Linked DNA regions of Pseudovibrio sp. Tun.PSC04-5.I4. The protein of the gene in region 1 binds, or shares a complex with, the protein of each later gene. Links are inferred from orthologs where the notes say so. Each region holds a gene or a part of one and is shown on either strand. Other genes may lie near its edges. The genes, in order: BLS62_RS26005 and dnaN.

The links.
Region 2: the proteins of BLS62_RS26005 (region 1) and dnaN are in contact, whole or in part, in a solved structure (PDB 1OK7), measured with the Escherichia coli proteins. The link is inferred for Pseudovibrio sp. Tun.PSC04-5.I4 from one-to-one orthologs.

What each region holds. Positions count from the first base shown.
Region 1 is NZ_FNLB01000006.1:4,462,384-4,465,642, reverse strand. What follows is about bases 145-3,076. They hold BLS62_RS26005 (DNA polymerase IV), read left to right. Parts: upstream 145-943; coding sequence 944-2,209; downstream 2,210-3,076. Other genes in these bases: BLS62_RS26000 (cell envelope integrity EipB family protein), read right to left, coding at 2,218-3,076; BLS62_RS26010 (hypothetical protein), read left to right, coding at 200-880; BLS62_RS26015 (DUF3572 domain-containing protein), read left to right, coding at 145-207. Also shown: more of BLS62_RS26015, read left to right, coding at 1-144; more of BLS62_RS26000, read right to left, coding at 3,077-3,147. UniProt on the Escherichia coli protein: Poorly processive, error-prone DNA polymerase involved in translesion repair and untargeted mutagenesis. Copies undamaged DNA at stalled replication forks, which arise in vivo from mismatched or misaligned primer ends.
Region 2 is NZ_FNLB01000006.1:2,926,161-2,929,387, reverse strand. Bases 163-3,062 are described here. They hold dnaN (DNA polymerase III subunit beta), read left to right. Parts: upstream 163-1,003; coding sequence 1,004-2,122; downstream 2,123-3,062. Other genes in these bases: recF (DNA replication/repair protein RecF), read left to right, coding at 2,191-3,062; dnaA (chromosomal replication initiator protein DnaA), read left to right, coding at 163-747. Also shown: more of dnaA, read left to right, coding at 1-162; more of recF, read left to right, coding at 3,063-3,227. UniProt on the Escherichia coli protein: Confers DNA tethering and processivity to DNA polymerases and other proteins. Acts as a clamp, forming a ring around DNA (a reaction catalyzed by the clamp-loading complex) which diffuses in an ATP-independent manner freely and bidirectionally along dsDNA.

The DNA.
Region 1 (3,259 bases):
CTCGGTCGTTTCCTCTCTCTGGCCGGCATTGGCCCACAAGAGATTCGCGACGCAGCGGCCGAACCGGGATTTCTTGCAGGTGTGCTGGAATTCATGATGCAGGACGAACAGCTTCTGCTGGCCTACACGGAAAATGCTGGTGTGCGCCCAACCATGATTGCAGCAGCTCACCTAAAACTTGCAGGAGGCCAGGACTACTTTGCCTAAGTTAGAAACAGCCAACGCAGATGCCCTCCATCAGATCAGTCAACTGAAACGGCGCGCTCACCCTCTTGTCATATGCGATGTTGACGAAGTGCTTCTTCAATTCATCCCGCATCTGGAACGCTTCATGAGCGAGCAAGGCATCGTTTTCAAGGAAGTCGCGTACCGTCTCAAAGCAAACATGATCAATGTGCAGACTGGGGAACACCTGAGTGATGACGCATGCATGAGGATAATTCATGCGTTCTTTGCATCAGAAGGCGGCAAGCAGGAACCTGTGCCTCACGCAGCCAAACAACTTAAGCGCCTCTCCCAACACTGCGACATTGTGATTCTTACAAACCTTCCCGGGGCCGAGAACAAGACCATCCGCGAAAATCTGCTGAAGTCTCTGAACATTGATTATCCACTGGTCACCAATGACGGCCCCAAAGGCGGTGCAGTTGCAGCGTTATGTGCTGAACGCGGACATCATCCGATCTTCTTTATCGACGACAGCCCAACCAACATTCTGTCTGTTGGCAAAAGCACACCGCACGTCCACCTTGTTCACTTCATTGCAGACCCAAGGTTCTTCAAAACATCATCAGACCTACCCAACGTCGCTCTTAAAAGTAACTGTTGGGAAGAAACCGGTGATTTCATTGAAAACCTGCTCCGCTCTGCGGTAAGCTAGTCTCACCACACAAACTGAGACTTAAACTCCATGATGACTGAGGCGACTGCTCCTCTCAAAGCAATGTGCCGGGACTGTACACATCGGTTTCGGGCAGAACTGACGCGCTGTCCTAAATGTGGCAGTCCGCGCGTGATTTCTCATGCAGAACTGGACACCTTGGAAATCGCGCATATCGACTGCGATGCCTTTTATGCATCCGTTGAAAAACGCGACAACCCTGAGCTCTCGGACAAACCAGTCATCGTCGGCGGCGGACAACGTGGTGTGGTGTCAGCGGCTTGCTACATCGCCCGCATTTACGGCGTCAAATCGGCAATGCCCATGTTCAAAGCACTGGAGCGATGCCCGGAGGCCGTTGTCATCCGCCCGCGCATGGAGCTGTATTCACAGGTCGGGCAACAAATCCGCGATGAGATGGAAAAACTCACACCGCTGGTCGAACCTCTTTCTATCGATGAGGCTTTTCTGGATCTTTCAGGAACCCAAAAGCTCCACGGCGCAACACCGGCAGAATTGCTTGTCAGATTTACGCTCAAAATCCAAAAAGAACTCAACCTCTCAGTCTCAGTCGGACTAGCGCACAATAAGTTTCTCGCGAAAATCGCCTCTGACCTAGATAAACCGCGTGGGTTTTCAATCATTGGCCGCAGTGAAACCAAAGATTTCCTCGCCAAGCAGCCAACCAGTGTCATTTGGGGGGTTGGAAAGGTATTTCAGGCCAAGCTGGAACGTGATGGCATCAAAACCATTGGTCAGCTCCAGCAAAAGGACCCGGCAGACCTCGCCCGCAAATACGGCGCCATGGGCCTGCGGCTCTCCAAGCTTTGCCAAGGAGAGGACGATCGCACAGTTACCTCCAACCGCGGCGCCAAAAGCATCAGCAATGAGACCACCTTCAACAAAGACGTCTCAGATGTGGAACAACTCTCAAACACCCTTTGGGACCTGACGGAAAAAGTATCTTATCGCTCCAAAAAAGCCGAAACCTCTGGGCATTCGGTAACATTGAAGCTGAAAACTTCAGATTTCAAAACCATCACCCGTTCACGCATGCTGCACGACCCGACCCAGCTGGCAGACAAAATCTACCGCACTGCGGATGAGCTCCTAAGAAATGTCGCAGATGGAAAACTCCGGTTTCGTTTGATTGGCGTTGGCATCAGCGATCTTGGACCCGCCACTCAGGCCGACCCAGAGGACCTATTGGATGAACAGGCAGGCAAACGGGCTAAAGCAGAACGGGCTATGGATGTGCTGCGCGGTAAATTCAAAGACAGCTCAATCGTATCCCTTGGACGCTCGTTTAAACCGTCCAAAGACACCTGAACACCATTTCAACGGATTGGCTCAACTGCAATCACATCACCAAGTGGCACGCTAACCTCTTCTTCAAGCGAAGCAGACGTGTTGCAGGCACTCATTGGCACGATGGGCTTAAGATCAAGCTCAACCAGCGCGCCATCCAGCTGAAACAACCCGTAATTCAAATGCATACTTCTGGAAACACCATTTTCATGAAGAACCGCCCGCAGCTGATAATCCGGGGATCGCTCGCCTCTCACCTTATTATTTAGGTCAAAGTAGGCAATGGAAACGGGCCACGCATCCGCACGTGCTAAACCTTTTGGCATCAAGGCATGGTCAGACCGCTGCGCAAGTGGGTCAGGCAACTGACGGCCAATAACAACACTCGAATCATACAGCGTATCTCCCGTCGCACTGCCATCATAAAGCTTGGTCGCCATAAAATGCTGACCAGAGGCCGCCGCATCAATCATACTGTGCAAGTGTTGCAGCGGAAACATGATGGACCCATCAAAGCTGAGCTGCTTCACATCAGGGCCGACCAGATCCACATCAACCTTTGTAGGTTGGTTCGTGGCTGTACCCCGTGCTTCCTCCGCCAGATAATCATCAATGAATGTTTGATAAGCGAACGTCAGCTTGCCGTTATCCGGGGCCTCATAATAAGTGGTGCGTATATCAGTAACGCTCTCTGCCCCATCGCCGTCCGTTGTCATCACCACAAAGCGCAGATCTACCGTAAACCCGGCGCAGGCAGAGCCGGACAGCTCATAAACCATGCGGCCCGTCACATCAGAAATCTTCGATCCGCTCTCAGCACTCGACAATCTCATGTCATAGATAGCTCGATGCGGCTGAAGTTCTGCAGATAAAACATTGTTGGGAAGACCAAGCCAACCAAGGGAAAGGGAAATCCCAGCAACCCCGGTAAGAAAACGACGGTGACAACTGAAGCGCATAAAACCTCCGATCACATCGGAAGCTTGAGCACGCGAACCGCCCTCTTCCGAGCCTCAAAGAGTGCATAAACCAGCCCCCCAACGCAAACCCTCTGCAAGGAAACTACGAGGA
Region 2 (3,227 bases), 1.5 Mb from region 1 along the record:
ACTCTACGTTCTATCGATCTTTTGCTGATCGATGACATGCAATTTCTTCACGGTAAGCAAGTGCAGCAGGAGTTCTGTCACACTCTTAATGCATTGATTGATGGTGCCCGTCAGGTTGTTGTTGCAGCTGATCGCGCTCCGGCTGAATTGGAAAGCCTGGATGACCGCGTTCGCTCCCGCCTAGCAGGTGGTTTGGTGGTAAATATCTCCGAGCCGGACTTTCAGCTGCGTCGTGCGATCATTGATGATCGTATGCGTACTCAACAGCGCGCCTATCCGAATTTTACCGTGCCAGAGGCCGTTTTGGATTATGTTGGGCGCAACGTAACGTCTTCAGGTCGTGATCTTGAAGGTGCTTTGAACCGTCTTGTTGCGCATAACCAGCTGACCAATTCTCCAGTTACGATGGAAATGGCTGAAATCACACTGCGTGACCTCATTCGTGCTGCTGAACCGCGCCGCGTGAAGATCGAAGATATTCAGCGCATTGTTTCCAAGCACTACAACGTTTCCAAGGCGGATTTGCTTTCCGCGCGTCGAACTAGGACCATTGTACGCCCTCGTCAAATCGCTATGTATTTAGCTAAGATGATGACACCGCGTTCTCTGCCAGAGATCGGCCGTCGTTTCGGGAACCGTGACCACACAACAGTGCTTCACGCCGTTCGTAAAATTGAACAACTTTCCAAGGCAGATAATGGCCTTGCACAAGAGTTGGAGCTGTTGAAGCGCATGCTGGACTCCTAATTGGTGTTCATTCTGGAAAGAGTGTAGGCATCTAGTAGGAATTTAGTGATTATTGGGGTGCTGCTTGCAGCGCCCCTCTTGCATTTTGAACCTTAAACGTGCAATTTGAACGACCCCGCAGGTGGTCAAGCCTAGCGTAAAGGGGCTGTGCATTCCCTCTGTAAGGTTTGCACGCGTAAATGGGCAAATTGTATTAGTTATTCGCGGGTTTCGCAGAGTTGAAGCGATATTCCGCCCAGAAGAATGGACGTTTCGCATGAAAGTGACCCTTGAGCGGACCGAGCTTTTGAAGTCTCTGACTCACGTACACCGTGTGGTCGAACGGCGTAACACCATTCCGATCCTCTCCAACGTGATGTTGCAGGCTGAGGGTGGCGATCTGAATCTAAAAGCAACAGACCTTGATTTGGAAGTTGTAGAGAGCATTGCAGCCGTTGTGGAAGTGCCGGGCGCAACCACAATACCAGCGCACATGATCTATGAGATTGTTCGCAAGCTGCCAGATGGATCACAAGTGGTTTTGGAAACTTCTGGTGATGACAGCACAATGGAAATTCGCGCCGGACGCTCTCGTTTCGCGCTGCAGATTCTTCCAGTGACTGATTTTCCAGATCTGACAGCTGGCGAATTCTCCCACAGCTTCACAATGACAGCTGGTGGCATTCGCAAATTGATCGATAGCACTCAGTTTGCAATCTCTACCGAAGAGACACGCTACTACCTCAACGGCATTTACATGCACACTTTAGAGGTGGATGGTGGCCTGCGGTTCCGTGCTGTTGCAACAGACGGACACCGTCTTGCACAAGCTGAACTTACGGCACCTGAAGGCTCCGAAGGTATGCCAGGTATCATCGTACCGCGCAAAACCGTTGGTGAGATCCAGAAGCTTCTTGACGATCCAGAAGCTGAGATCAAAGTTGAGATTTCCGAAACTAAAATCCGCTTTACCATCGGCGCAATCATTCTGACATCCAAACTGATTGATGGCACCTTCCCGGATTACGATCGCGTTATTCCGAAGGGCAATGACAAAGAGCTGCGCGTTGATCGTGACGCTTTCAAAGCAGCTGTTGATCGCGTTTCTACTATCGCGTCTGATCGAGGCCGTGCGGTAAAGCTCTCTCTGAGCGAAGGTAAAATCGTTCTGACTGTCACGAACCCGGATTCCGGAACTGCAACGGAAGAAGTTGCTGTTGAATATGATAACGAAGAATTCGAGATCGGCTTTAACTCCAAATACCTGCTCGATATCGCAGCACAGTTGGAAGCGGATACGGCTCTCTTCACACTGGCAGATTCCGGCTCACCTACCCTTATCCGTGATGATGGTAGCGATGACGCCATTTATGTTTTGATGCCAATGCGCGTTTAAGTGCTGTGCCCTCAATCCAAAAGATTGAGGGCATTTTTCTTCCCCGAATGTAATTGAAGAGAGCCTGAATGTCGGATCCAGTGCCTGTGGCGCTTTCTCGCCTCGCGCTAACGGATTTTCGGAACTACAGCGCAACGAGTGTGCAGCTGGATAGTCGAATGATCGCCTTCGTCGGCGATAACGGCACGGGCAAAACGAATATTCTCGAAGCCATTTCGTTCCTATCCGCTGGCCGTGGACTTCGCCGCGCAACATTGAGCGATATTGCGCGTGCAGATGGCGCCGGTGGTTGGGCTGTGAGTGCTATATTCGACGGCGAATATGGTGAGACACGCATGGGTACTGGCCTGATTGCTGGAGAACCGGGCCGCCGCGTCCGCATCGATGGAGAAGAAGCACGCTCTTCGGAAGCTTTACTGGAATACCTTCGGGTTCTTTGGTTGGTCCCGTCCATGGATGGGTTATTTACCGGCTCCGCTTCCGATCGCCGCAAATTCCTTGATCGTCTGGTTCTCTCTCTTAATCCATCTCATGGTCGCAGCGTTGCAAGTTTCGAGAAAGCTCTGCGCCAGCGCAATCGCCTGTTATCCGAAAACGGAACGCCTGAATATCTGGATGCGATAGAAGCGCAAGTTGCTGAATTGGGCACTGCTGTTGCATTGGCTCGAAGCGAAACGGTGAGCCTCCTCTCCAAAACGCTTGATACGCAAAAGCAGCTTGGCCTCCCCTTCCCATCTGCGGAAATTCACCTGCAGGGTGCTTTTGAAACGGCAACCATTGGGATGAGTGCTGCCGATAGAGAAGACAGCTACCGCGATTTACTCGTGGAAGGTCGCTATAGAGATCGAGGGGCCGGGCGTACGTTGGATGGTCCGCATCGATCAGACCTTTACGTTGTTCATAGTGAGAAGACGATGCCCGCCTCCCAAGCGTCAACGGGGGAGCAAAAAGCGCTTCTGATTGGCTTAGTGCTGGCTCATGCAGATTTAACAGCCGCAATTTCCGGAATGACACCAATTTTGTTGTTGGATGAAGTCGCCGCGCATTTGGATCCGGGCCGACGGGAAGCCCTGTTTGCGCGTCTTGAAGTTCTTGGCGGGCAGGT